Regions from separate parts of the Mycetocola spongiae genome, predicted to be linked through region 2. Evidence: predicted binding sites of a transcription regulator. Region 2 holds the regulator's gene; each other region holds the start of a gene.
What was found. Region 2 encodes HrcA, which represses chaperone genes, less so after heat shock. Its sites were predicted from a motif close to TTNGCACTCGNNNNNNNCGAGTGCNAA; they were not measured.
Positions count from the first base shown of each region.

Region 1 (9,671 bases), 960 kb from region 2:
GGGAGCCCACTATCGGACAGCGACCCCGGGCGTGGGGCGACCGTGCGATAGCCTCGGCGGCGAACCTGAGGGGGCAGCTGGTATGGCGCATGTGACGCGCGCGTGGTGGGGCAAGGGCGTGGCCGGTGCCGGGCTTATGGTGGCGGCCGTATTGGGGTTCTCTGGATGTGCCGCGGAGACGTCGGTGGTGACGATTACCTATGAGACGGAGCACGGCGTTGAGCGGGTGAGTTTTTTCCCCAGAGATCTGCGTTGCGACTGGATTGGGGCCTCCGGCCTGGGCTTCGCGCAGAAGCCGTTTTACCAGGTGGATGTACTTGATGCCAGCCCCGGAGAGGTATCGGCGTGGGTGCAGGATAAAAAACTTATACTATTCGTGTCCAAAGATCCGCAGATTGAGGCGATCCCGAATGGGCGGGGCGCGATTGATTATGTGGTCACGGCGACCGAGGGCGAGGTGGTGGTGAGCGATCCGATCGCGATGACCGAGCCGGAGACTCCGACCCCAACACTCGCGGACAGCGATCGCTATGCGGGGTCGATTGAGATGCGGGTGCGCTGCACCGGCGCGGACGTGGAATAGGGAAATTCCGCGCCCCCGCCGGATGCTCCGCATCCGAATGGGTTAGCCTCGAACCACACACGAGTTCCGAGACGGAAGGGGCGGTCATGACGCACGCACAGATACCCGAGGAGGGTGACGCGGCCGCGCAGGATCCCGCGATCGCCTTCGCCGCCCCGAGCGACCCCGGCTTTGGTGCCGCCGTCCCGGTGACAGGGATTGCCCCCGATAGCGCCGCCCGCGTGCCCGCCGAGCCCGCATATATCCCCGAGCAGCCCTCGATCGGCGGGGTTCCCGCCGCCCCGGCACCCGCCACCATTCCCGCCGCCGCGACCGCGTCGCCCGGGCCCCACGCGCAATATCCCGGGGCGGGCTATGCGCCCGCGCTGCCGGCCGATGCGGGGACCACCGCGGCATTTATCCTGGGCCTCATCGGGGTGGTGGGCGGGATCGTTTTTGGCTGGACCCTGCCCCTGAGCATTCTTGCCGTGATCCTGGCCGCGCGCGGTCTCTCCCGCGACCCCGCCTCGGCCCGCGCCCGCACCGCCCGCACCCTCGGCCTGATCGGCATCCTGCTCAGCGCGCTCTGGATGGTCTATAGCATCATCCGTATTTTTGGCCTGATTCTCGGCTAGGCGCGCTCAACCAGCAGCGCGGCATGGCGGCCGTCGATGCGGGTGAGGATCAGCGTGGCCGCGGCCTTCCCCTTTAGCGCCATCCGCTTGCGGAAGGCCGCGGGATCGATATCCACTCCGCGCTTTTTCACCTCAAGCGTGCCGATATCCCGCGCCCGCAGCTCGCGCTTCAAAAGCTTCTCGTCCAGGCTGAACCGCTCCACCACCCGGAAACGAGCGGCAAACGGGGTATCCGCCGCGAGGTCGCCCGTGAGATAGGCGATGCCGGGGCTGAGCATCCCGGCCTCCAGCGTGCGCGCCAGATCGCCGATCAGGCGGGCGCGGATCACCGAACCATCCGGCTCATAAATATATTCACCCAGGTCCCGCACGTCCACATCGGGGCTGTCCTCCGCGGCCGTGAGTTCGTGCATCCCGTCCGCGCCGATCACGAGGGCCGCCCGGGTGATGCCGGGGCGCGCGAGCGCGGGCGACCAGAGCCCGAGCTCAACCACCTGCCCGTCCACCGTGATCCACTGGGCCTCCCAGCCCGCCGGGATATCCTCGCGGTCAAATCCGGGACCAAGCTTAATGCCCACCGGGGTGGTCTCGGCCAGGCCAAACGCAAAATCCAGGGACGGCGAATAATCGGCCGCGCGGGTCAGCCGCGATGTCTCGGCATGCCCCGCCGTGCGCCGCGCGGGATCCAGGAAAATCGCGTCAAACGCGCCCAGGTCGATCTCCTCGGCCGGGGAATGCACAACCCGGGCATTATCAAAGGGCGCGAGGTTATAGCTCGCGAGCGTCGCGGTAATCTCATCGCGTTCCACCGCGGTCACCGTGATGCCCAGCGCGGCCGCGGCCAGTGCGTCCCCGCCGATGCCGCAGCCCAGGTCCACCAGGCTCGTGGCCCCCAACTCGCGAAAGCGTCCCGCGTGCAGTGCCGCGACACGCAGCCGGGTGGCCTGCTCCAGGCCCGCCTGGGTAAACAGCATCCGGCCCGCGAACTCCGCAAATTTGCCCGTGGCCTTGCGCCGCAGCCGATCCTGGGTGAGGGCCGCCGCCACGAGCGTGGGCGAGTGCCCCGCGGCGCGCAGGCGGCTCACGCGGGCCACCGGATCGCCCGGATTCTCCTCGGCGGAGAGGATATCAAGGAGCCGCAGCCCCTCCGGGGTCAGCAGCTCGAGTAATTCGTTTCTCTCCACGGCTCCCAACCTACCAATCGGCGCGCGGCCCGCGGCACTGACTGTCCGTAATCACTGTGAATTGCGTCCCCCGGTTGGCACTCGCATTGCGTGAGTGCCAACGACTCCCTAGACTGTCTATTAGCACTCTCGACGTGAGGGTGCTAACTCAAGTCTTAGTGTAGAAAGAGGTCAAACGTGTCGGTCTCCATCAAGCCGCTCGAGGATCGCATCGTCATCAAGCAGGTAGAGGCGGAGCAGACCACTGCTTCCGGCCTTGTTATCCCTGACTCCGCCAAGGAGAAGCCCCAGGAGGGCGAGGTTGTGGCCGTAGGCCCCGGCCGCATCGACGATAACGGCAACCGCATCCCCCTCGACGTCGCCGTCGGCGATAAGGTCATCTACTCCAAGTACGGCGGAACCGAGGTGAAGTTCGGTGGGGAAGACCTGCTGGTCCTCTCGGCTCGCGACGTCCTCGCCGTAGTGGTTCGCTAGTACCCGAGTTTTTAACTCGCAGAGTTTTGCTCTCGACGCCCGGATGGTTCGCCATCCGGGCGTCGAGATTTTTTGTGCGCCCGATCCCCTCGGCGATCGGCCACAGCCCCCACCCATGCACTAAAGGACGTATTTCATGGCCGCCGCGCCACCCACCTCGATCTCGGAGACCCGTCGCGGCCTCGCCTATGCCCTCGGCTCCTATCTGCTGTGGGGCCTCCTACCGCTCTATTTTGTCTATATCGCCGCCGTTAACCCCTTTGAGGTGGTGGCCTGGCGAATCGTATTCACGCTGATCCTCTGTGCGCTCCTGCTCACGATCACGCGCGGCTGGGGAGAGACCACGCGGCTGCTGCGCTCGCCCAAGCTGCTGGGCATCATCGCCGTCGCGGGCCTCGTGATCTATCTCAACTGGCAGACCTATGTGGTGGCCACCTCCACCGGTCATATCGTGGAGGCCGCGCTGGGCTATTTTGTGAACCCCGTGGTCACGATCCTGCTCGGTGTGATCTTCCTGCGCGAGCGGCTGCGGTTCTGGCAGTGGTTTGCCCTGGGCTCCACCGCCGTGGCGTTTGTGATCATCTCGATTGGCTTTGGCACGTTCCCGTGGTTTGCGCTGCTGCTGGCGTTCTCCTTTGGCATCTACGGTTTCCTGAAGAAGGGCCTCGGCGGCCGCGTGGGCGCGCTGCCCGGGCTCTTCCTGGAGACGCTGATGCTGCTGCCGGTGGCCGCGATCATCCTCGGCTATCTGCAATCCACGCGCGGCACGCTGGACCTATTCCACTCGCCGCCGCTCGTGACCGCGATGGTGATCGGCACCGGAATCACCACGGCCGTGCCGCTCCTGCTCTTCGCCGCGGCCGCGCGCCGCATCTCGCTCACCGCGATCGGCTTTGCGCAGTATCTCGCCCCCACCATGATGTTTGTGATCGGCTGGCTGGTGCTCGGCGAGGAGATGCCGGTGGCGCGCTGGATCGGATTTGGAATCGTCTGGCTTTCGCTCGTGATTCTCTCAGTGGACCTGGTGGTCAGCGCCCGCCGCAATCGCCGCGAGATCCCGCCGATTACCGGCCCAATTCCGCCCGTTATCGGGCCGTAGCGGGGCGCGCCGGCCCGCGGCGGCGGTGTGCGGGAATGGGGTGGAAATAAATCCTCCCGGTTTTCGCTTAACATGGACTATCGGAGCTTTATCCCAGGCCCCGAGCCACACATTCACTTTCCCGTGCGCGGGCCTTCACAAAAGGGGAAATATGGATCAGCCGGATCCCTTCGGTTTCATTGGATTGACCTACGACGACGTGATGCTCCTTCCCGGGCACACCGACGTCATTCCGAGTGAGGCGAAGACCGCCACCCGGTTGACCAAGCGCATCACGATGAACTCCCCGCTGCTGTCCTCGGCGATGGATACCGTGACCGAGGCCCGGATGGCCATCGCGATGGCCCGCCACGGCGGCATCGGTGTGCTTCACCGCAACCTCTCGATCGAGGACCAGGCCGCCTATGTGGATAAGGTCAAGCGCAGCGAATCGGGAATGATCACCAACCCCGTGACCACCGGCCCCGATGCCACCGTGGCCGAGGTCGACGCGATCTGTGGCGAGTTCCGGGTCTCGGGCCTGCCCGTGGTCACCGAGGACGGCACGCTGGTGGGTATCATCAGCAACCGCGATATGCGTTTTGTCCCCACCGCCGAGGTGGAGACCACCGCCGTTTCCGCCGTAATGACCCCGATGCCGCTGATCACCGGCCCCGTGGGCATCGCCCCCGAGGCGGCCCTCGCGCTCTTTGCCGAGCATAAGATCGAGAAGCTTCCGCTGGTGGACGAGGACGGCAAGCTGCGCGGCCTGATGACCGTGAAGGACTTCGAAAAATCCGAGCAGTATCCCGATGCCACCAAGGACGATGAGGGCCGCCTGCGGGTGGGTGCCGCAATCGGTTTCTTCGGCGATGCCTGGGAGCGCGCCTGCGCCCTGCGCGATGCCGGTGTGGACATGATCGTGGTGGACACCGCCAACGGCGATAGCGCCGGAGTGCTTGATATCATCCGCCGCCTCAAGGCCGACCCGAGCTTTAATAAGGTGGATATCGTGGGCGGAAACGTCGCGACCCGCTCCGGCGCCCAGGCGCTGATTGACGCCGGTGCCGACGCCATTAAGGTGGGCGTGGGCCCCGGCTCGATCTGCACCACCCGCGTGGTGGCCGGCGTGGGTGTTCCCCAGGTCACCGCCGTCTACGAGGCCTCGCTGGCCGCGCGCGAGGCCGGGGTTCCGGTGATCGCCGATGGTGGGTTGCAGTACTCGGGTGATATCGCCAAGGCCCTCGTGGCCGGCGCCGATACCGTGATGCTGGGCTCGCTCCTCGCCGGATGTACCGAGAGCCCGGGCGACCTGGTCTTTGTTAACGGCAAGCAGTTTAAGAAGTATCGCGGCATGGGCTCGCTCGGCGCGCTGCAGACCCGCGGCAAAAAGACGTCCTATTCCAAGGACCGCTATTTCCAGTCCGATGTGCCCAGCGATGACCAGCTCATCGCCGAGGGCATCGAGGGTCAGGTGCCCTTCCGCGGCCCGCTCGCGGCCGTGGCCTATCAGCTGATCGGTGGCCTGCGCCAGTCGATGTTCTATGTGGGCGCACGCACGATTGCCGAGCTTAAGCAGAACGGCAAGTTTGTGCGGATCACCGCGGCGGGCCTCAAGGAGAGCCACCCGCACGATATCCAGATGGTTGTAGAAGCCCCCAATTATCGCGGATAGTCTCCGCTCATCGGGCCCGGTCACCGCGAGGTGGCCGGGCCCTTTTCTGTCCCCGGGCCCGGGGCGGTATCCGGCAGGCGCAGCACCGAGTGCAGCGCCTCGCGGTTTGTCGGGAATTCGCGGGTGCCGGCCAGTAGATCCAGCTCATCGAGCCGCGCGCGCAGCCCCGGTCGCATGCGCGAATAGGCGAAGGAGATGCCGCGCCGGGTGAGCCGGTCCCGGGCCCCGCGCAGCGCATCGGCCCCGGTGATATCGATATCGGTCACCGCCTCCAGGTCAAGGATGACCGCATGGATGGGCGGGACGGCCCCGTCCAGGCCCTCCGTGAGTCGCGAGGCCAGCAATCCGCCATTCGCAAAAAAGATCGGGGCGGCGAAGCGCAGGACCCGCACCCCGGGGGCGGTCTGCTCCCCGGGACCCACGCCGTCCAGGAGGGACACGGTGGGATCGGTGGAGCCCAGGAGAATATCGATCGGGGGCGCCGCCGCGCGCCGGGCAAGCGCGATCAGCGACAGAATAAATGCCACGCCGAGCCCACCAAGCGGGCCGAGGGTCAGCACCCCCAGGACACAGGCGAGGGCAATCACCCATTCGCCGCGCGAGCGCCGCCAGAGCCGGAAAAACTCGGTATAGCCGAGTAGCCGGAATACGGCGATCGCCACCACCGCCCCGATTGCGGGCGCGGGGATCACCGCGAGGAGCCCGGTGCCGCACAGTAGCAATACGGTGGTGCCGGCGGCGAGTACCAGGCTGGGCAGTTGTGTGCGGGTCCCGAGCTGGTCCATGGCCGCGCTGCGCGAGGTTGAGGAGCCCACCGAGAAGGAGGCGGAGACCCCCGCGGCGAGATTCGCGGCGCCAAATGCGAGCAGGTCCCGATTGGGCGAGACCGTCTCGCCGTTCTTTTCCGCATAGGAGCGCGAGAGCAGCAGGCCCTCCGCCATGGTCACCAGGGTCAGGGCCGCGGCCGAGGGTAATAGCGAGAGCCAGGCGGCCCAGGGAACCAGGGGGATCTCCAGCACGGGCGGGCCCGCGGGAACCTCCCCCAGCACGGCAACTCCGTGTGCGGCCAGGCCCCAGACCTGCACCGCGGCACCGGCGAGGACCAGGACCACGAGGGCCCAGGGGACCCGCGGGGCAAAACGACGCCCCAGGATCAGGACCGCAAGACAGCCCCCGCCGATCAGCAGCGACCAGCCGTGGGTCTGTCCCAGGGAGCCCAGGAGGGTGAGGACGCCGCGGGCAAAGCCGGCGTTGTGTTCCAGCGGAATCCCCAGCATCTTTGCGATCTGGGAGAGCAGAATCTCGAGGGCCAGCCCGGAGATGAACCCGATCAGGATCGGGGCCGAGAGAAACGTGGCCAAAAACCCCAGCCGGAAGATCGCCGCCAGGGCGAAGAGTAGCCCGCTGAGCAGGGCCTGGGCCGCCGCCATCACCGGGAGGTTATCGCCCGCGATGCCGAGCCCCGCGAGCGAGGAAAAGACCAGGGCCGCCGAGGCGGCATCGGGCGAGGCGACCACGTGTTTGGAGGAGGCCAGAAATGCGTAAATCAGGGTGGGGACGATCAGCGCATAGAGCCCGGCCGAGGCGGGGAGCCCGGCGATCTGGGCATATCCGATATTCAGCGGCACCGAGATCGCGAGTAGCGTGATCCCCGCCGTGATCTCGCCGAATAGGGTTGTGCGACCCAGCCCACTCCACGGAAGTCTCATGACCGTCCACCTTTCGCCCGGCATCCAGTGTGTCGCCCGCGGCGGCCGATACCGAGCCTTCCGGAGAGAAGTCATCAGTTGCACATGAGATATTTGGAGAAATAGCGCCAGCTAACGAGTGTTCGCAATACACTGCCGTTATGGAAGGAAGTGACGTCGAAACCTGGGCCGAGGCCCCCTGGTTTTTGACCGTGCCGCCGCAGCCGCGACCAGGCATCGCGGCGCGTCCCCGGGTGAGTGACCTCCTGGATCACGCGAGCGCCACATACTCCCCGCTGCTGCTGTGTGCCCCCTCCGGCTATGGCAAAACCACGGCGCTCGCCGACTGGGCACGGCGGCATCCGCGGCCCGTGGCCTGGATCACCCTGACCGAGTTTGATCGCAGCCCCGGCCGGGTACTCACCGCGATCCTCAGCGCACTCCAGCGCGTATGGGAGGAGGGCGATCCCGCCGCGCCGCTGCCCCGCGCCGAGAGCACCGAGGCGGCCTTCGACCGGCTAGTGGAGGCCCTGCGCTCGCGGCGCATACCGCTGACCCTGGTGATCGACGAGGCCCATCGGGCCGAGAGCGAGGAGGCGCGGGCACTGCTGCGCGCCCTCGCGTACTCCGCCGGACCCGCGCTGCGCCTGGTCCTCGCCGGCACCGGCGGGCTGGAAAAAACCTTTAACCGGGCCCTGATCGCGGGCGATGCCCGGGTCCTCGACGGGGAGGACCTGCGCCTGCACGCCGAGGAGATCGCCGCAACCGCCCGGGAGCGGGAGCGCCCGCTCCCGGAGACGCGGGTGCGGGAGCTGGCCGAGCTGACCGGGGGATGGCCCGTGGCCGTGGACCTCGCGCTGCGCGCGGATAACCCGCTCCCGGCCGGGGTCACGGATGCCGAACCGGCCCTGAACCCACTGCTGACCGATTTTATTTCCGAGAGCATCCTCGGCTCCCTGCGCCCCGACCTCGCGGAGTTCATCCGCCGCGCCACCACGTGTTCACGCGTGGGCGACGGCCTGGCCGCCGCGCTCACCGGGCGCAGCGATGCGGCCGCGCTACTGGACGAGTGTGTGCGGCAGGGGCTCTTCCTCTCGCGATTCCTCGGCGAGGACGGCGAGTGTGTCTACCGCTGGCACGATATTTTTGCCCGCCACTGCCGCCTCGCGCTGGGACGGGACAACCCCGAGCTGTTGCGCGCGCTGAATAGCACGGCCGCGCTCCAGCTGGCGCAGCGTTTCCCCACCGAGGCCATCCGGCATGCCCTGCGCGCGGGGGATACCGAGCATGCGGTGGAGATCATCCGGGGGTCCTGGATGCGCCTGGTCAGCGAGTCCGATGCCTCGGCGCTGAACCAGTGTTGCCTCGCGCTCCCGGCCCCCTGGGATAGCGATCCCGAAATCCTCCTGATCCGGGCGTGCTGCCTGGAATCGCTGGGGGATACCCCCGGCTCGCTCACCCTCGCGGCGCGCGCCCGCGCGCTCTTTGTGGAGCGCGACGGTGGCGAGCCCGACCCGGAGCGCCGGGCCCCAGGATCCTCGGCACCGGATCTGCCCGATCCGATCCTGTCCCGGGCCGCGGCCACGCGTGCCGGGGCGGAACTGCTGCTGGCCAATGACCGGGACACGCTGCTCGGGGCCGCCGATCGGATGCGTGCGCTGATGGCCTCCGCGGATTCCGCGGCCGGCCCCAGCGCCTACTCCCTGTTTTTGCTCGGCCGTGCGGAGCTGCGCCTGCGCCGCAACCCGGGGGATGCCGTGCGCCTCCTCCGCTCCGCCGGGGCGGAGGCCCGCGCCTCCGGGCTGAAACTGCTGGATCGACGAATCTCGGGCAACCTGATATTTGCGCTGAGTTTTGGCGGACATTTTGCCGCGGCCGGCGCATTAATTGGCTCGCTGCGGGCGGATACGGTGCCCGATCCGGGCGCCGGACTCGACGGGGAAATCACCGTATTTGCCGAGGGATTTATCGATTTTTGGCAGAATAATCTGCCCGCGGCGCGCGAGCGTTTTTCGGAGATACTGGGCCGCAGCACGGAGCGGACCTCCTATCCCGCCCTCGCCCGGATCTACGCGGTGCTGACCGCGGCCGCCTCGGGCGATGCCCGCGATATCGCCGAATCCGCGCGCCATCTTTCGGGAATTTCCGATACCGAGGCCTACGGGGTGCCGTGGCCGGTCTATCGCCGCATTGCGGAGGCCGAGCTGCGCGCAGCCGAGGGGGACCTGCGCGCCGCATGTGCGGTCTTACGCGAGACGGATGCCTCCCCTCACGTACCCGTGACCCGGGTGCTTGCCGCGGAGATTTATCGCCGCGCCGGGGACCCCACATCGGCACTGCGCGCACTGGGCGAGATCTCCGTGGGCGCGAGCGCG
Region 1 covers NZ_CP080203.1:2,551,984-2,561,654, forward strand. The annotation lists gene KXZ72_RS11760 (hypothetical protein) at 83-583, shown strand; gene KXZ72_RS11765 (hypothetical protein) at 670-1,197, shown strand; gene KXZ72_RS11770 (THUMP-like domain-containing protein) at 1,194-2,381, opposite strand; gene groES (co-chaperone GroES) at 2,559-2,855, shown strand; gene rarD (EamA family transporter RarD) at 2,992-3,954, shown strand; gene guaB (IMP dehydrogenase) at 4,106-5,608, shown strand; gene KXZ72_RS11790 (SulP family inorganic anion transporter) at 5,629-7,317, opposite strand; gene KXZ72_RS11795 (AAA family ATPase) at 7,458-9,671, shown strand, end outside.
Region 1: groES (co-chaperone GroES) is a predicted target of HrcA. The motif match lies at 2,456-2,482, and genes of this name have one in related genera.

Region 2 (9,671 bases):
GCAGCCAGCCGAGGGCCGCGGCCACGAGCAGCAGAACCGGAATGGTGGTGGAGGACGCGATGGGCAGCGCATTACGCAGCTCGTGCTTGGCGAGGGTCCAGCTGGGCGGCTCATCGGTGCGCACCCGCTCACCCAGGGCCTCCGCGAAGGTATGCGCCAGATAGGTGGTGAGCCCCGTGGCAAAAACAATCAGCGCCGCGCGACCCGAGCTGGCATCCGTGGGATGCTGGCTGATCAGGGCCGTCAGAATGAGGACGTTGCCATAAACATAGGCGGAGATGCGGGCCGCGGCATCGGCTCGGGAGGGTGCGGGCCGGGGCGTGGGGGTCATCACCCCATTATTTCCGACGCCGGGGAACCCCCACAAATCGGATGGTCATTCGCGTCGCAATATACACAAAACACCCCTCGGAGTGCACTGGGTGCGATTCCCGAGGGGTGTGAAGTGAACGTCTGTGAAGACTACTTGCCGAGGGCGTCAACCTGCTTGGCGAGCGAGGACTTGCGGTTAGCAGCCTGGTTCTTGTGCAGAACACCCTTGCTCACGGCCTTGTCGAGCTTCTTCGATGCGGTGCGGAGGGCGACAACGGCCTGGTCCTTATCACCGGCAGCGATGGCTGCGAGGGTGTGACGGGTAACGGTACGCAGCTCGCTCTTTACGGCGCGGTTGCGGTCCTGGGCCTTCTTATTGGTGCCAATTCGCTTGATCTGCGACTTGATATTTGCCACGTTATATACGCTTTCGTTTGTTCCGAATGGTGAGGTGCCGGTTAGCGAGAGAGGGCGCCGTCCAGCGAATTCGTGTGGTTACTCCGCACGCAAGTCAAGACCCGATCCTATCACCGGAAGTCCCCGCACCCAACCACGCGGGCCCCTGGCGCGTCGAATCCGCCCCTTTTTCCCGGAAAACCGGCGCTCCCGCGGGGGAGTGGGGTCCGGAAATTCCCTCCCGCGACCCCGTCCTACCGACCCTTCCCCGCCCGGTGCGCACTCTCGCCGCCCGGCCCGCGCTCTTCCCCGCCTGGCTCGCACCCTCTCGCGCGCGACTCGCTCTCTTCCGCGCCTGGCTCACGCCTTTCCGTGACCGACTCGCTCCCTTCCTCGCCTGGCTCACGCCTTTCCGTGACCGGCTCACGCTCTCCCGCGCCCGGCACACACACCCTCGCCGCCTGGCTCGCTCCCTTCCGCGCCTGGCTCACGCCTTTCCGTGACCGGCTCGCGCTCTCCCGTGCCTGGCTCGCGCCCTTCTGCGCCCGGCTCGCTCCCTTCCGCGCCTGGCTCGCGCCCTTCCGTGCCTGGCTCGCGCCCTCTCGCGCCCGACTCGCATCCTTCTTCGCCCGGCTCGCACCCGCCCGCGCCTGGCTCGCGCCTGGCCCGCACTCTCCCGCGCCCGCCACACACCCTCCCGCGCCCGCCACCCCGGCCGGCCCGTCTCCTATGGCCCCCAAAACCCGCGCCCGCCCGCCGCCACCTCCGCAGTAATCCAGAGGAAACCGGCACGGGTTTCGGCGCGCGTTCGTCGCGAACCGCACCTTCATGGAAGAATGGGAGGTTAGGGCGCCCCTTGGGTCGCGCCATGTCAGTTTTTGTCGATCGAATCCCAGAGGAACGTGTGAGTCCCCAAGCTGTTAAGGCACTAGAGCCGGCAAGTACCCCGCCGGAGTTCATCCGCAATTTCTGCATCATTGCGCATATCGACCACGGTAAGTCCACCCTGGCCGACCGCATGCTCGGAATCACCGGAGTGGTGGCCAATCGCGATATGCGCGCGCAGTATCTCGACCGCATGGATATCGAGCGCGAGCGTGGCATCACCATTAAGAGCCAGGCCGTGCGTATGCCCTGGGCCGATGACGCCGGGCAGTCCTATGCCCTGAATATGATCGATACCCCCGGCCACGTCGACTTCTCCTATGAGGTCTCGCGTTCGCTGGCCGCCTGTGAGGGTGCCATCCTGCTCGTGGATGCCGCCCAGGGCATCGAGGCCCAGACCCTCGCCAACCTCTACCTGGCCATGGAAAACGATCTCACGATCATCCCCGTGCTGAATAAGATCGACCTGCCCGCGGCCGATCCCGAAAAATATGCGCTGGAGCTCGCGAACCTCATCGGCGGCAAGCCCGAGGACGTGCTGCGCGTCTCGGGTAAAACCGGCATGGGCGTGGAGGACCTCCTCGACCGCGTGGTGCGCGATATTCCCGCCCCCGTGGGCAATGTGGATGCAGCCCCGCGCGCCATGATTTTTGACTCGGTCTACGATTCCTATCGCGGAGTGGTCACCTATGTGCGCATGGTAGACGGCACGCTGAAGCCGCGCGAGCGCCTCCAGATGATGTCCACCGGCACCGTGCACGACCTCCTGGAGATCGGCGTATCCTCGCCCGAGCCCGTGCCCTCCAAGGGCCTGAGCGTGGGTGAGGTGGGCTATCTGATCACCGGCGTGAAGGACGTGCGCCTGTCCAAGGTGGGCGATACCGTGACCCACGCCCAGAAGCCCGCCACCGAGGCGCTGCCCGGCTATACCGACCCCAAACCCATGGTGTTCTCGGGGCTGTATCCGATCGATGGCTCGGATTATCCGATCCTGCGCGAGGCCCTCGATAAGCTTAAGCTCTCCGATGCCGCACTAAATTATGAGCCCGAGACCTCCGTGGCCCTCGGCTTTGGTTTCCGCTGTGGATTCCTCGGCCTGCTGCACCTGGAGATCATCACCGAGCGCCTGGAGCGCGAGTTTGGCCTCGACCTGATCGCCACCGCCCCCAGCGTGATCTACGAGGTCACCACCGACGATAAAAAAACCGTCACCGTGACCAACCCGAGCGAGTTCCCCACTGGGAAGATCGCCGCGGTCTCCGAGCCCATGGTGCGCGTGGCCATCCTCGCGCCCAAGGACTATGTGGGCACCATCATGGAGCTGTGCCAGAGCCGCCGCGGAACCCTGCTGGGCATGGACTATCTGGGTGAGGACCGGGTGGAGCTGCGCTATAACATGCCTCTCGCCGAGATCGTTTTTGACTTCTTTGACCACCTCAAGAGCCGCACGCAGGGTTATGCATCGCTGGACTATGAGCCCTCGGGTGAGCAGGAAGCCGACCTCGTGAAGGTGGATATTCTGCTGCAGGGTGAGGCCGTGGACGCCTTCAGCGCCATCGTGCACCGCGATAACGCCTATGCCTATGGTGTGTTGATGACCGAGCGGCTTTCCAAGCTCATCCCGCGTCAGCAGTTTGAGGTGCCGATCCAGGCCGCAATCGGCGCCCGCATCATCGCCCGCGAATCCATCCGGGCCATCCGCAAGGATGTATTGGCCAAGTGCTATGGTGGCGATATTTCGCGTAAGCGTAAACTCTTGGAAAAGCAGAAGGAGGGAAAGAAGCGCATGAAGATGGTTGGTCGCGTGGAGGTCCCCCAGGAGGCATTCATTGCCGCGCTGTCCGGAGATACCGAAAAGAAGGAAAAGAAGTAGGGCGATGCGACGGAGCAATTTCGAGGATCAGCCCGTAGATTATGCCGCGGTGGGCGCCACACAGGCCGCCGATCTGATGCAGTATCCGCCGCAGGGCTATAGCCCCGCCGAGGACAGCATCCGCCTCGGCAGCGGTCGCGAGCGCTATGACGCCGCGGTGGCCACCCTGCTCAGCTGGGGTGCCCAGCGTGATGCCGGCCTGGAGATCCTCGAAATTCGCCCGGGCGACGGCAACGAGTATGCCGGAATCCAGTTTGACGATGAGGGCAATGCAATCGCGCCCAATCATCGCCCGGGGGAGCAGCGCTTCGCTCCCGATGGCAGCCCGTTCCTGGACGCCGGCACCACCGCGCGCCTGCGCGGACGGATCGGCCGCTTTGGGGTGGACATGAAAATCCGGGTGGTATATCTGCTGGAATCGCCCAACCGCACGTCCTTCGCCTATGGCACCATCGGCAATGCCCAGCTCAGCGGCGAGGAATCCTTCACCGTGGAGATCCGCGAGGACGACTCGGTGTGGTTTATCACGCGCGCCTTCTGGCGTCCGGTCTCGCTGCGCTATCGCACGTTCCCGCCGCTGGCCACGCGCCGCGCGCAGGTTCTGGCCACCGCGTATCTGCGTGCGCTCTCGCCCACCTGGGCGAGCCCCGCCTCCTGATGGGTGCCCTGCCCCTCGGAGATCCGGCGCCCGCGGATGGTGCCCTGCCCGCCCATGTGGTGGAGGCCTCGCGCGATCGCGACCTGAGCTTTTATCTGCACGTCCCGTTTTGCCGGGTGCGCTGCGGATACTGCGATTTTAATACCTATACGGCCACCGAACTGCGCGGCGCAAAACAGGTGGACTATGCCGATGAGGCCATCGCCGAGGTGCACCTTTCAGCGCGCGTGCTGGAGGCCGCGGGGCTGCCCGCACGCGCGGTAAATACCGTGTTTTTTGGGGGCGGAACCCCCACGCTGCTGCCCGCGGAGAATCTGGCGCGGATGCTGCACGTGGTGCGCGATACCCACGGTATTCGCCCGGGCGCGGAGATCACCACCGAGGCCAATCCGGATTCCGTGGACCTCGCCTATCTGGAGGAGCTGGCCGCGGCCGGCTTCACCCGCGTCTCCTTTGGGATGCAATCGGCCGTGCCGGAGACCCTGCGCACGCTGGATCGCAGCCATACCCCGGAGCGCGTTCCGCTCGTGGTGGACTGGGCCAAGCGGGCGGGGTTGCAGGTGAGCGTGGACCTGATCTACGGTTCCCCGGGCGAAACCCTGGAGCAGTGGCAGACCAGCGTGGATGCCGCGCTGAGCTATGGTCCCGATCATCTCTCCGCCTATTCGCTGATCGTGGAACCGGGCACCAAGATGCACCGCCAGATTCGCAGCGGTGAGCTGGCGGAACCCGATGAGGACCTGCAGGCGGATATGTACGAATACGCCGATGCCACGCTCGCCGCCGCGGGCTTCCAATGGTATGAGGTGTCCAATTGGTCCCTCTCGGAGGCCACCCGCTCCCGGCATAACCTCGCCTATTGGCGCGGCGATGATTGGTGGGGCATCGGGCCGGGCGCCCATAGCCATATCGGCGGGGTCCGCTGGTGGAACGTGAAGCATCCCGCGGCCTATGCGCAGCGCATGGCGGCGGGGGAGTCCCCGGCCATCGGCCGGGAAACCCTGGATGCCGAGACCCGCGAGATGGAGCGCATCCTCCTGGAATCGCGCACCCTGGAGGGGATTGCGCTCTCCGGCCTGGAGCCCGAGGCGCGGGAGGCGATTCCGCGCCTGATTGCCGATGGCCTGATCGAGGGCCGCGAGGCCATCGCGGGGCGGCTGCGGCTGACGCTGCGCGGGCGGCTCCTCGCCGATGCCGTGGTGCGTGCCCTGACCGTTTAACGCCGGATACCACTCGGGCCGGCCATCCCCGCGAGGAAATGGCAGGCCCGGGCCGGTGGGTATGGCCTATTTGATCATCCGCCAGCTGAGCGGATAGCGATACGGGGTGCCGACCAGTGCGGTGGACCCGCCGATGATCGCGAAGATCAGCGCGGCAAGCTCCAACAGCGGGACCAGCAGGAGCAGGATCAGGCCGATGCCCAGAAAGAGCGTGCCGGTGCCGACAATTCCCAGGGCGATGATCACGATCAACGCGCTGAGCTGGAAGTTCAGCGCCTCCTTGCCCTCCTGATCCACAAAACGACCGCGGTCGCGGAAGATCAGCCAGATGATCAGCGCCGGCAGTGGGCTGAAGATTCCGCCGAAGTGGCACAGGGCGGCCCAGGTTTTATCCTGGCCGGGGGTCAGCGGCACGGGGCCGGCGGGCGCTGCGTTGTAATAGGGAGGCTGTCCCTGCTCGTATTGGCTCATTATTTGGCCAGGATAGCGGCAGTACCGGTGTTGTATAACGGGGATGGCCGGGATGATTCGTGCCGCTGACGGAAGCGGGCTAAGATTGGCACTCAGGGGCCCGGAGTGCCAGCGGCCCCGTGCCGGTAGCGTTATACCGGCGGTGCACAGATATGGGAGGGTGGTGAACGGATGGTTTCCGAGCGTTCCCTCGCCGTCCTCCGCGCTATTGTGCAGGACTACGTATCCAGCCGCGAACCCGTGGGTTCCAAGGCCATCGTGGAGCGACACTCCTTCGGGGTCTCCGCCGCGACCATTCGCAACGATATGGCGCAGCTCGAGGAGGAGGAGCTGATTCACGCCCCGCATACCTCCTCGGGACGCATCCCCACCGATAAGGGCTATCGCCTCTTTGTGGATCAACTGGCCGATCTGCGCCCGCTCAGCTCCGTGCAACGCGGGGCCATCGAGGAGTTCCTCGGCGATGGCGTGGGCCTGGACGATGTGCTCTCGCGCACCGTGCGCCTGCTCAGCCAGCTCACGAGCCAGGTGGCCATCGTGCAGTATCCGTCCTTCGCGCGCGCCCAGGTGCGCCATGTGGAGCTGGTCATGCTCGGCGAGCGTCGCCTGCTGGTGGTCCTCATCACCGATAACGGCCGGGTGGAGCAGCGCGAGATTGAGCTCACTCTTCCCCTCGGGATCGACGAGGTGGATACCCTCAAGGCGCGGATTAACCGCGAGCTGCACGGCCTGAGCGTGGCCGATGCCGCGCGCGGGCTCGCCCGGCTGCGCGCCGATCCCGTCGCCGAACACCCCGATCTGATGGAGCGGCTATGTGGCGCGCTTGAGGAGCAGATCACCGAGTATCGCCAGGATCGGCTGGTCATGAGCGGCACGGCCAACCTCGCGCGTTCCGAACACGATTTTGCCGGCAGCATCTATCCGGTGCTGGAGGCGCTGGAACAACAGGTGGTGCTGATGCGTCTTTTTGGTGAGATGCAGATCGACGCCCAGGGCGTCTCCGCGCGGATCGGGCGGGAGAATGCCCCCTTTGGGCTCTCCGAGACCTCGATCGTCGCCGGAAATTATTCTTCCTCTGCGGGCGAAATCGCCCGTCTTGGGGTGCTTGGACCCACAAGAATGGATTATTCAAGCAATATTGCCTCGGTTCGCGCCGTGGCGCGCTATCTCTCCCGCCAGCTCGGCGAGGGCTAGCCCACAAAAATCGGTAAGAGTAAACGGACCGCACCCCCGTCGGGGCGGCCATAAATGGAGGATCACGGGTGGCTGACCACTACGAGGTACTGGGTGTTGCGCAAGATGCCTCGGTAGAAGAGATTAAGAAGGCGTACCGTAAGCTGGCGCGTCAGCTGCATCCCGACGTGAACCCCGCCGAGGACGCGCAGGAACGCTTTAAGGCCGTGACCCACGCCTATGACGTGCTGAGCGATCCCGAGCAGCGTCGCCGCTATGACATGGGCGGTTCCGAGGGACAGGGCCAGGGCTTTGGTGGCTTCGGCGATATTTTTGAGCAGTTCTTTGGCGGCGGTGGCGGCCAGCAGCGCGGACCCAAATCCCGGCGCGAGCGCGGCCAGGACGCCCTGCTGCGCGTGGATATTGACCTGGACGAGGTCATCTTTGGTACCCACCGCGACCTCGAGGTGGATACCGCTGTGCTGTGTGAGACGTGTCAGGGCAGCTGTTGCCAGCCCGGCACCCACCCCGTCACCTGTGATATCTGTCACGGTTCGGGTTCGATCCAGCGCACCGTGCGCAGCCTGCTGGGCAATGTGATGACAGCCTCGCCCTGTGGCACATGCCGCGGCTATGGCACGATCATCACCAACCCCTGCGCCACGTGCCAGGGCCAGGGCCGCGTGCGCGCCCGACGCACCGTGCCCGTGGACATCCCCGCGGGAGTGGACACCGGCCTGCGCCTGCAAATGCCCGGCTCGGGTGAGGTTGGCCAGGCCGGCGGCCCCAACGGCGACCTCTATCTGGAGATCAAGGTGCGCCACCACGATGTCTTCAGCCGCAGCGGCGACGACCTGCTGTGCACCCTGGAGGTGCCTATGACCGAGGCCATCCTGGGCACCACCACCACGATCCCGGCGCTGGATGGCGACCTCGAGATCGAGATCCGCGCGGGAGTCCAGGCCTCCGATGTGATCACCATCCGCGATCGGGGAATCACCAAGCTGCGCGGCCACGGCCGCGGCGACCTCCGCATCGGCATCCAGGTGGTCACCCCCACCAAGCTGGACCATAAGGAACGCGAGCTGATCGAAAAATTCGCCGCGGGCCGCAAGGATAAAACCGCCGCTCTGGGCCAGTTCCAGCAGGGTCTCTTCTCCAAGCTGCGCGATAAGTTCAAGGGCTAAGCCGTGTCCAGCCTGTTTCTGCGCGAGTTCCCCACGGTTCCGGCCGTGGGGGACTCGCTGACCCTGACCGGGCCCGAGGCCAAGCACGCGGTCACGGTGAACCGCGTGCGCGTGGGCGAGGAGCTTTTTCTCGGCGATGGCAAGGGCATCATGGTGGCCTGCACCGTGACCGCTGTATCCCCGCGCGAGCTCGTGGCCGAGGCCACCGCCGTGACCCTGAGCGAGCCCGATCGTCCCCGCCTGTACCTCGTGCAGGCCCTCGCCAAGGGCGACCGCGATGAGATGGCCGTGCAGGCGGCCACCGAGCTGGGCGTGGCCGGGGTCATTCCGTGGGCCGCCGAGCGCAGCATCTCGCGCTGGCAGGGAGATAAGGTCGCAAAGGGGCGCGCCCGCTGGGAGACCATCTCCCGCGAGGCCGCCAAGCAGTCGATCCGCGCGCACCTGCCCGAGGTGCGCGAGATTGTGGACCTCACCCGGCTGTGTGAACTCACCCAGGAATTTGAGATGCTGGTGCTTGATCCCACCGCCGAGGTCGCTCTCACCACGTATCTGGTGAATCACAGCGAGCACACCCGGCCGATCGCGCTGGTGATCGGCCCGGAGGGCGGAATCTCGCCGCGGGAGCTGGCGCTCCTGGACAGCGCCGGCGCGCGGCGCGTGGTCCTGGGCAATACGATCCTGCGCACCTCCACGGCGGGACCCGCCGCAATGGCGGTTATCAATGCCGCACTGGGCCGCTGGTAGCTAGGATAGGAACATGACCGAACACGAGCCGAGTATTTTTGCCCGCATCGTCTCCCGTGAAATCCCCGCGGATATCGTTGCCGAGACCGATCGCCTGATCGCCTTCACCGATATCGCTCCCCAGGCGCCGGTACACATCCTGGTGGTACCCAAGACCGAAGCCTATGCCAATGTCACCGAGCTGGCCGCGGGCGACCCCGAGCTGCTCAGCGAACTGGTGCTCTTTGCCCAGAACATCGCCTCGGAACACGCCGATGGTGACTACCGCCTCGTGTTTAATACCGGCCCCGCCGCCGGTCAGACCGTCTTCCACGTGCACGCCCACGTCCTCGCCGGTGGACTCACCGAGGCCTCCGTTGGCAGCTAACGCCCCGGGCGAGAACCCCGCGGCCGAGGGCTCCGTGGAATTGCGCATCCCGCTGGAGGGCCTGCCGATGGTGGGCCTGCTGGGGGCCGAGGACCGACTCCTCGCCACCATCGAGAAGGAATATCCCGCCGTGGACGTCCACGTGCGCGGCAACGAGATCACCCTCACCGGTCCCGCCCTCGAGGTGGCGCGCGTGGAGGCCCTGATCGCACAGCTCGCCACGCTGGTCAAAAACGGACACGACCTCTCCTCGGGTGATGTCACCGAGGCCGTGCGCCTGCTCGCCACCGGCTCCGGCCGCGCCCCGAGCGATGTGCTGGGCCAGAATATCCTCAGCTCGCGCGGCAAGGTGGTGCGCCCCAAGACCGAGGGTCAGCGCGATTAT
Region 2 covers NZ_CP080203.1:317,068-326,738, forward strand. The annotation lists gene KXZ72_RS01595 (hypothetical protein) at 1-331, opposite strand, end outside; gene rpsT (30S ribosomal protein S20) at 463-729, opposite strand; gene lepA (translation elongation factor 4) at 1,613-3,466, shown strand; gene KXZ72_RS01610 (DUF1990 family protein) at 3,471-4,124, shown strand; gene hemW (radical SAM family heme chaperone HemW) at 4,121-5,344, shown strand; gene KXZ72_RS01620 (DUF4870 domain-containing protein) at 5,411-5,815, opposite strand; gene hrcA (heat-inducible transcriptional repressor HrcA) at 5,987-7,009, shown strand; gene dnaJ (molecular chaperone DnaJ) at 7,078-8,175, shown strand; gene KXZ72_RS01635 (16S rRNA (uracil(1498)-N(3))-methyltransferase) at 8,179-8,919, shown strand; gene KXZ72_RS01640 (histidine triad nucleotide-binding protein) at 8,933-9,286, shown strand; gene KXZ72_RS01645 (PhoH family protein) at 9,354-9,671, shown strand, end outside.

Region 3 (9,671 bases), 380 kb from region 2:
GAGACGCTGCCGCCCGAGACGGTATAAAAGCTGCCGTTTTCCAGGTCCACGGCGCCCGCCCGGAAGCGGGCCTCGGCATTACCGGTGGCCGCAAGATCCGTGGTGTCCAGGCTCACCGCGATGGTGGTGGTTCCGGCCACGGTGGAGCCCACCGTGGCGCGATAGAGTCCGGGCGAGATCTCGGTGATGGCGGACAGGGTCACGCCCGTGGAGGGGGTGGCGGTGGCGGCCAGATCGGCGGCACGATCGCTCACCGGGTTGCCAAAACCATCGCGCAGGGTGATGTCCACGCTATGGGTTCCGGTTCCCACGGTCTGGGTGCCCGAGGACACCTCAAAGCCGCTCGCGCCGGGGTCCACGGCGGCGGGGATAAACCGGGCCGTATCGTTGCCCTCGGCGAGCACGGTCAGCCGATCGGCACCAAATACGGTGCGGATCGGCTTATCCCCGGCCAGCGTGGAGGTCACGCTCGCGGTATAGGTACCGATGGTATCGGTCTCGCTAAACGCCGAGATTGCCCCGCCGCCGAGGTCCGCGCTGGTCGTGGAGAGGATTCCCGCGGCCTGGTCCGGGACGGGGTTTCCGAGGGAATCGGACAGGGTCACGGTGATCGTATGGGTTCCGTCGGATACGGTCTGGTCTCCGCCGGTGACCGTGAAGCGGGTGCCGATATTATCCACGTCCACGCTGCTCGCGATAAACGCGGCCACCGTATTGCCCCCCGCGGTGATTTCCGCACCGGCCAGGGTGGCCTCGATGGTTTTATCTCCCGAGATTGAGGAGGATACGGTGGCCAGATAGGTGCCGGGTCGCTCGCCCTCGGTGAAGGCCGAGATCTCCCCGGTTCCGAGGTCCTCGGCGCTGATCGCGGCGAGATCCGCGGCGCGCCCACTCACGGGGTTGCCATAGCGATCGGCGAGGGTCACGGTCACGCCGTGGGTGCCCTCACCCGCGGTGACCTCGCCGCCCGAGACGACCATCCGGGAGCCCGTATTTTCCAGGTCCGCGGCGGCGGCGATAAAGCGCGCGGTGGCATTGCCGTCCACGGTGATCGCGGCCACGCCGAGGCGGGTGGTGAGCACCTTATCCCCGGCCCGCTGAGAGGTGATGGTGGCGGTATAGGTTCCGGCGGTCGCCGTCTCGGTGAAGCCGGTGATGCTTCCCCCGCCGAGCGCGCCCGGGGTGGTCGCGACCAGGCTGGCGGCCTGGCCCGAGACGGGGTTGCCAAACGCATCCGCGAGGGTCACCGTGATGCTGTGGCTTCCGCTACCCACGGTCTGCTCCCCCGTGCTCACCCGCACGCGGGTTCCGGGGTTGCCCAGGTCCGGGGCGCCGGCCGCGAAGAGGGCACTCACGGAGCCAATCTCCAGGGCGCCATCAAAGAGCACGGTTATCTCGTGTGCACCCGCGGAGGTCGAGCGCACCAGCGCCCGATAGACGCCGGGTGTTCCGGTCTCGGCGAGCGCGCTCACGATCACGGCCCCGGAGGCGTTATCGGCCACGCGGGTGGAGAGGCGGGAGGCCACACCGGTCACCGGGTTGCCCAGCGCATCGGCGAGCGTCACGGTGATCTGATGGGCGGCCGTTCCATCGGCGGGACGGGCATTATTATCGTCGATGATGACCCCGGAGCGGCCCTCGCCGATCTCGGGTATTCCGGCAATAAACACCGCGTTGCGGTTTCCGCCCTCGAGCAGGCCCAGCGAGTTTTCCGTGCCGGCGTCATCGCGCAGCGACACCGCTACCGCGACGGTCTGGGCCACGGTGGAGGTGAGCGTGGCCGTATATTCCCCGAGGGTCTCGGTCGCGCTAAACCCGCTCAGCACGGTTCCGGCGGCGGGGACAACACTTCCGCTCAGCGCGTCTACCCAGCCCGCCGCGGGATGTCCGGCCCCGTCGGTGAGGTTCACGGTCACGGTATGGGTGGCCACACCATCGGCGATCACGGAGCCGCCGCTCACGGTGAAATTGGTTCCGGGATTGGCGATATCAATCGGGGCGCGCTTAAACGTGACGCTCTGCGGAGACCCCGAGATGGTCTCGGTCCCGTTCACGCGCGCCGTTACCGAATAGCTGCCGGGAATCTCGCTGACCAGGTGCAGGCGGGCCTCGCCGCCCTCCACGGTCAGGATCGTGGCGGTGGCCTCGGGCCCGCCGATCACGTCATCCTCGGTACCGGGAATACCGTCCGGGCCGGGCCAGGTTGTATTCTCCGGGATGCCAAAGGTCACCGCAGCATTGCTCACGGCGGCGCCGTCGGCGTTTTCCACGTGGGCGCGAAGCACGTTATTCTCGAGGCCGTTGGCGAGCTGCCCGTTGGTCTCCACGGAGAGGGTGGCCGCGGTGGCGATGGGACGATCATTATCGGTCACGGTCACGGGGACCGGGCGCAGAATGAGCCCGTTAAACTCGGGGTCCTCGGAGGTCACGGTGAGGTTGAGGGTGGCCGCGCGGGTGCCGTCCACCACGAGGTTATCTATCGCCTGCACCGGGACGTCCACAAAGCGGTCGATGGTATCCAGGGTGGGTTCGGTCGCGCTCAGATTTTCGTGGGTGGGTAGCGCACGCAGGATTCCCGCCGCCGTCTGCTCGGGCACGGGGATGGGCAGCGTGGCATCGGGCACCAGGCCCGACCACTGCTGGCCCAGGATGACCGGCGCCGTGGGCGCCTTGGTGACCCGGCCCGCCGGGTCCACCGAGAGGTTGGATACGCGGAAGCTGGCCGTCTCGGTGCCGGGCTCGGCCACGGTGATCGCGAGCGGATCGGGTCCCGTGATTCCCAACGGGGAGTTATAGAGCACCGAGTGGTCGATATCCGGTCCGGCGATGCCGGTGGTCTCGGCGATATCGGAGAACCCGGCGAAGTTAATCGGGGCCGCGGTGGTATTGGCGGGGTCCACATTGCTGACCCCCGCGGCGTTGCTGAAGGCGCCCGCGGGAATCATGGGCACGATGGTTCCGGTCCCGTTCGCCCGGGTCACCAGGGTCCAGCTATTCAGGGAGATCGGGGTCAGGGAGACCACCTGCTGGCCGGGTGCGGTGCCGGTGAAAACGATGTCCTCGGCGGTCAGCGCGTTGCTGCCCACCGGCTCGGAGGCGCGAATCTCAAAGCTCACATCGCGGAATGAGGTGGGATCCTCCTGCGTGGAGGAGAGGGTACCGGCCTCGTTAAACCAGCCTCCCTGTTTAATCCAGGCCTGCGGCGCACAGCTGGAGAGCCCGGTGGCGGACACCACGCGCGAATACTGCGAGGTATTGCCGGTGGCCACCTCGGTGGTCTGCAGGCGCACGACGTTTTGATCACCCGTGCCGGTATAGGGCAGGCCGAAGGTTGCGGGGAGGGCCGCCTGGGTGGTGCTGATCCGGCCCACATACTGTTCCAGGCCCTCGCCGTCTCCCCCGGCGAATGCCCCGCGACCCAGGAATACGTCCACATAGATGTCCTGGGTGGGGATGGCATTGCCCCCGGTGCCGGGGGGAGCCACGGCGATATCGATGCGGCAGGCCTGCGCCGGCTCGCTGATCACGGTGGCGGCGGTGGGGAATACGGTGCGGATGCGCCCATTGGCGGCGTTATAGATTCCGTTTGAATTGGTCAGTGTATTCTCGTTGGCCGCCGTGACGATTCCGCCGACCCGGGTCATGATATTGCGATAGATCGGATTGGTTTTGGCGGTCACCGACTGATTACTGATCTGCACGGCGGAGTAGCCGCCCACCACCGAGTTATTAAAGATGCGCACACCATCGCTGCTATTGGCGGTGGTGGAGCCGTTAACGCGCACCCAGGAGGAGTTCACGCTGCTGCTCTGGGTCCCGGGGCCGTCATAAATAAACGTGTTATCACGCACCGTGGTGGTGGTCGGGCCGAGGTTATTCAGATAGATCGGGTTATTGCTGCGGTTCACCGTGGCGGTGAAGGTATTGCCGCGGATCATCATGTTATTCCAGGTGCCGCCGGTGAAGTCGATCACATTGGAGTTTCCGCCATCGGCACCCCAGGCGCGCACGGTGTTATTGGTGATGAGAATATTCTGGCCGGAGACCGCGGTATTCCAGTTGCGCACAAAATAGTTGTATACGGGGTCATAGCCGCCGCCGTTCACCGGCTGATCCCAGCTGCTGCGGTCCACGGTGAGGCCGTCGATGATCAGATCACCGTTGCGTGCGGGGGCGAGCAGGATCGCGTCCCAGTAGTTGCGCTGGAAATGGACGTTTTGGATCAGGGTGTTTTTGGCGCCCTCCACGATCACGATGCCGCGCTCCAGCGCATAATTTGAGGGCAGGGCCGGGGTGGTTGCGGGGTTGGCCACCTGACCGTTAATCACGGAGAAGTTTTCGGCGGTGGCGCCCACATAGATGCCACCCTCGGCGCTGGTGAGCTTGGTGAAGTTGCGGAACGTCTGGTTTTTTCCGGTGAACAGCAGCACGTTATATCCGGAGTCGGTCACGATCGACCACCCGAGCCGGTTCTGGAAGTCCAGCGTCACGTTATCGTGCTGTACCCAATAGCGGGAATTGGTATCGCCGTCGATCGCGGCGTTAATGCCGGCATCGTTCACCATGCTGCGCGACATCTCGGGCACCTGGGGGGCGGGGTTATTGGTGGTATTCCAGTTCAGCTGGATTTCCGCGGAGGCCGCGTAGGTTCCGTTGACGAGGCGGATCTGCGGGGCCGGCGCGATCAGGACGCTCGCGTCGGCGGGCAGAGCATTGGCCTCCTGGATTGCGGCATAGAGCGTACAGGTGGGCACGGCCGGGGTACCCGCGCTGAAGCGGGTTGCGCAGACCCCGTCGCCGGGGGTTGCATCGGCCACATCGCGCGCATCATCCACGTAGAAGGTATGACTATATCCGTTATCCGGCATCGCGGCCGCGGCCGCGTTGAGCGTGGCGATCGCGGTGAGCCCGGAGAGGGCCAGCGCGGAGGCCAGCAGGAGGGTGAGGAATTTTTTTCCGGACCCGGATGCGGGTTGTGTCATGTCTGTGGTGCCTTTCGCCCGGGCGGGTTTGTCTCCTCCGGCCCGGGATCTACCGCGGATACCCGCCACGGCCGGAGGGTCACCGGTGTGGCGGGTGCACTAATACTCGGGTATACCGGGTGCGGTGGTATACCTCGTGCGGGGCAGGGATGGATGCGCACTAACCCCGGATCTTCGCCGGGCCCGCAGGGGCCCGGATAATCGCTATCTGGCTTTCCCCCGGCAAAAACACGGAGGGCGCGGCCCGGGCGGCGCTATGTCGGCTGCGGTGTCATCGATATCCCCCCGGTCACCCGCGCAAGTTAGCTAACGAGTGTTATCTCTGATCTCGATCCTAATCGAGTTTTCGGAAATATCAGTAACCCAAACGGGGGCCAGGCCCGGTTTGATATCAAAAAGACACAAAAAAAGGCCCCCGGAAAACCGGGGGCCGTTGGTGCACCCCCTCGGACTTGAACCGAGAACCCACTGATTAAGAGTCAGTTGCTCTGCCGATTGAGCTAGAGGTGCAAATTATTCAGTTATGCGCGGCCGAGGCACGCGGTGCACCCCCTCGGACTTGAACCGAGAACCCACTGATTAAGAGTCAGTTGCTCTGCCGATTGAGCTAGAGGTGCGTGTTGAACCCGTGTGGGCCGAACAAAACACTAGATTACCCTCGTACCGGGTCCGGGCGCCAATTCGGCACGCCGGGTGGGCGTGGCGCGCGCTATCCTGGACCCATGACCGCTCAGACGCTGCCCTCCCCCGCCGAGGATCTGGCCCTCGCCCACCGCCTCGCCGATGCCGCCGATGCCATCTCGCTTGAGCGCTTCCGGGCCGGCGATCTGCATGTATCCACCAAGCCCGACCGCACCCATGTCACCGATGCCGACCTGGCCGTGGAGCGTGCCCTGCGCGAGATCCTCGCCCGCGAGCGCCCCGGAGACGGCATTCTCGGTGAGGAATACGGCACCGAGGGTGCCACCTCCCGGCAGTGGATCCTGGACCCCATCGACGGCACCGCCAATTTCCTGCGCGGCGTACCCAATTGGGCCACCCTGATCTCCCTCGCGGAGAACGGCGTTCCGCGCGTGGGTGTGGCCAGCGCACCGGCCTTCCGCAAGCGCTGGTTTGCGGCCCCGGGCGAGGGCGCCTGGCTGAGTGAGGACGGCCTGCCCCCGCGCCGGCTGCGCGTCTCCGGCGTCTCCTCCCTCGCCGATGCCTCGCTCAGTTTTCAGTCCATCGGCCAGTGGCGCGATGCCGGCTATCTGCCGCAGCTGCTCTCGCTCGCCGAGGATGTCTGGCGCGATCGCGCCTATGGCGATATGTGGTCCTATGGGCTCCTCGCCGAGGGCCTGATCGATATTGTGGCCGAGTTCGACGTGAAGGAATACGATATCGCGCCGTTTGTGGCCATCGTCACCGAGGCCGGGGGCCGCTTCACCGCGGTGGACGGCAGCGAGACCATCTCCGGGCGCAGCGCCCTCGCCACCAATGGCGCGCTGCACGAGGCCGTGCTCTCCCGCCTGGGCCACGGCGCATGAGGATCGCCCGCAATACCCTGATCTGGGTGGCCTGCCTGGTGGTGCTGCTCCTGGTGGGTGCCGCCGTCTGGATTAATATTCGCTTCTCCGGCGAGCGCGAGGCCGCGCTGCACGCCTGGAATAACGAGGCTCTGAGCATCGAGGTCATCGATACCGGCATCCTGATGCTGCCCGCGAAGACTCCCACCGAGCCCACCGGCCTGGTCTTTATCCCCGGGGCCAAGGTGGACCCCTATGGCTATATGGATAAGCTCTCCGGCATCGTGGAGGCCGGGCATCCCGTGCTCATCTCCTTCCCCACGCTGGGCCTGGCCATCGTGGATGCCACCCCGCTGGATTCCCTGATCGCCCCCGCCCCGTCCGGGATCTCCTGGGCCGTGGGCGGGCACTCCCTCGGCGGCGTCCGCGCCTGCCAGATCGCCGATACCGGTCAGGCCGCGGGCCTCGTGCTCTTTGGCAGCTATTGCGTCAACGATCTCTCCGCGGCCACCCTGCCCGTGCTCTCGCTTGCCGCCGAAAACGACGGCCTGAGCACGGCCACCAAGATCGCCGACGCGGCACATAACCTGCCCGCGGATACCGAGTTTCTGGTGCTGGAGGGCGCCAATCACGCGGGCTTCGGTGATTATGGCGCCCAGCCCGGCGATGGCTCCTCCACGCTCTCCGATCCGCAGCTGCGCGCACTGATCGGAGAGAACGTTTCGCGTTTCCTCTCCACGCTGCCGGCCCCGTAGTGATCGCTTCCCCCTCCGCGGCCCCCGCCACCGTCCTGATTGTGGGGGCCGGAATCATCGGCGCGGCCCTGGCCTATCGGCTCGCCGCGGCCGGTGCCCGCGTGAGCGTGCTGGATTCCGGCTCGGCGGGGCACGGCGCCACGCGGCACTCCTTTGGCTGGATCGGCCGCTCCCCCGAGGGCGATACCCCGCATGCGGATCTGCGCGCGCGGGGCAGCGAGGAATGGGATGTACTGGCCCGCGAGGTTCCGGGCCTGATCGTGGAGCGCTCGGGCGCGCTGGTCTGGGGAGAGTATTTTTCCCGGCCCGGGGCAAGGCCGGAGCCCACCGCCTCCCTGCACGAACCCGCCCTGCTCAACCCGCCCGCGCGGGCCGAGCATCGCGCGGGCGATGGTTCGGTGGATCCGCTGCGCGCCACAGAGGCGCTGCTGGCCGCCGCGCGCGGCCACGGTGCCCGGGTTCTGCCGGGCACCCCGGTGACCCGGGTATTGCGGGACGCGGCGGGTGTGGCCCGCGGGGTCGAGGCCCACGGGAAACCGCTCTACGCCGATACCGTGATCATCGCCGCGGGTACCGGCTCCCCCGCGCTCTGCGCCACCGCGGGCGTGGAAATGAACCTGACACCCGCCCCCGCCGTGATGGTGCGCCTGAACGCCCCACCAGGCCTGCTGCGCGGCATCATCGCGTGTGACGAGGCCGAGGCGCGGCAGTATCCCGATGGCACGGTGCTGATGCCGCGGGATTATGAGGGGGAAATCGACGCGGCCGACCTCGAACGCAGCGGCCGGGCCGCCGCCGAGTATTTCCGCTCCGCGTTGCGCGGCGCGGACCACACACAATGGCTGGACACCACGATCGGCTGGCGGCCGATGCCCGCGGGGGGCGAACCCTATCTGGGCTTTTCCAGCACCCCGGGACTCTATCTTGCGGTGGCCCATCCGGGCATCATGCTCGCCCCGGCAATCGCGCTGCGGGCCGTGGCCGATATCCTCGGCACGCGGGCCAGCTAGCGCGCCTCAGGCCCCGGAAGCGCGCGCAGTTTTCCGGGCAAAAACGGCAGGAGCGGCGCCCGGTATTCCAGGACCGCGGGGGCATCCGCGGTGATGATGATGCTCGCGGCGCCATATTTCCAGAGGCGATTAAACAGGTATACCCCCACGCGCGCCGGGCGCTCCGCGGGAAGCATCCAGGTGCCCACGCCCCATTGTGCGGGCTGGCCGCGGCCGCCAAAAACCACGGTGGGGCGCGGGGCCCAGCGCGGCCTCGGGGCGCGCAGATGAAGTTCAATTCGCTGGGGTTCCCGGCCGGTGCTGGTCATCGACCCAGCCTAGCGCGCGGGGACCCCCGCAGAAACCGTCACTCAACCGGTGTGCAATACGTGGCCAGTGGTGGAGATGCGGGGAATTGAACCCCGGTCCACTGCTGTAATTCTGCGCCTTCTACGGGCGTAGCCTATGAAAACGTTTTCTCGGCCCCGATCTTTACCACAGGCAGTTAGATCGACAGGCCCAGCCAGAGTTTAAGTCCCGCGTACCGCCCAGGCGTCAGTACACAGCAAGTCCCCTAAATGGCGCCAGGGTCCGGGGCGGAGACACACCCGGTCTGACGGACTATCGGGCCCGCCTAGGCGGCGAGGGCGAAGTCAGTGCGCTTTGAATTGGCACTTATTGTTTTTACAGAGAGCGTTTACGAGATAACTCTGCATCCTCGGCCCGCTTCTCGCAGTTTTGCAGGCAGTGTCGAAACCGATCATCCCCCTGCTCATTCCGCAGAATGGGCCACATATTGCACACCGTGTTGAGTTAGGAACCGGGAAAACCCGGGCAAGCCGGGAAACCCGGCGAAGTTCCACTATAGCCCATATCGACGCCACCCGGGAGGGAGTTTCCGGACAGTCCCGCCAAAACTTCGGACAATACTGCCGGAAAATCCGGGCGCGGCGGCCGCGCTGTTAGCGTACAAAATATGCATCGTGATCCGTTATCGGCTCCCGCGGGGAGCACCCCGCCCACGCGCCGCTCGCGGCGCACCCTCCGGCTGACGCTCGCGGCCCGGCGGCGCCTACTCACGGTGACCCTGATTGCCACCGTCGCCGCGGCCGGCGTGACCGGCGTGGTTCTTTTTGGTGTTTTTTCCCCGGCCGATCCCGTGCCCGAGGCCGGCGCCGCGGGCGCCTCCCCCGGCTGCGCGGTGCTCTCCGAGCCCGTGGGCGTGATCGCCCCGGCCGGTGCCCATACCCTGTTGCGGGAGGCGGCCGAGCATCGCTGCATCGATCTGACCCTGCATCGGCCCGCGGGCCTGTCCGAGCTGGGGGCCCAGCTGGGATCGGGTATCGCGCAGGGCTGGGTCGCGGAATCCACCGAGCAGGCCGGGGCGCTGGGAGTGGAGCCTGGCCGCGCCGCGGAACTCGCGATCAGCCCGATTGTTTT
Region 3 covers NZ_CP080203.1:3,138,003-3,147,673, reverse strand. The annotation lists gene KXZ72_RS14470 (invasin domain 3-containing protein) at 1-4,982, opposite strand, end outside; tRNA gene KXZ72_RS14465 (tRNA-Lys) at 5,417-5,492, opposite strand; tRNA gene KXZ72_RS14460 (tRNA-Lys) at 5,527-5,599, opposite strand; gene KXZ72_RS14455 (inositol monophosphatase family protein) at 5,705-6,508, shown strand; gene KXZ72_RS14450 (alpha/beta hydrolase) at 6,505-7,242, shown strand; gene KXZ72_RS14445 (NAD(P)/FAD-dependent oxidoreductase) at 7,242-8,252, shown strand; gene KXZ72_RS14440 (hypothetical protein) at 8,249-8,560, opposite strand; RNA gene ssrA (transfer-messenger RNA) at 8,629-8,999, opposite strand; gene KXZ72_RS14430 (vWA domain-containing protein) at 9,208-9,671, shown strand, end outside.
Region 3: KXZ72_RS14470 (invasin domain 3-containing protein) is a predicted target of HrcA. The motif match lies at 5,082-5,108, and genes of this name have one in related genera.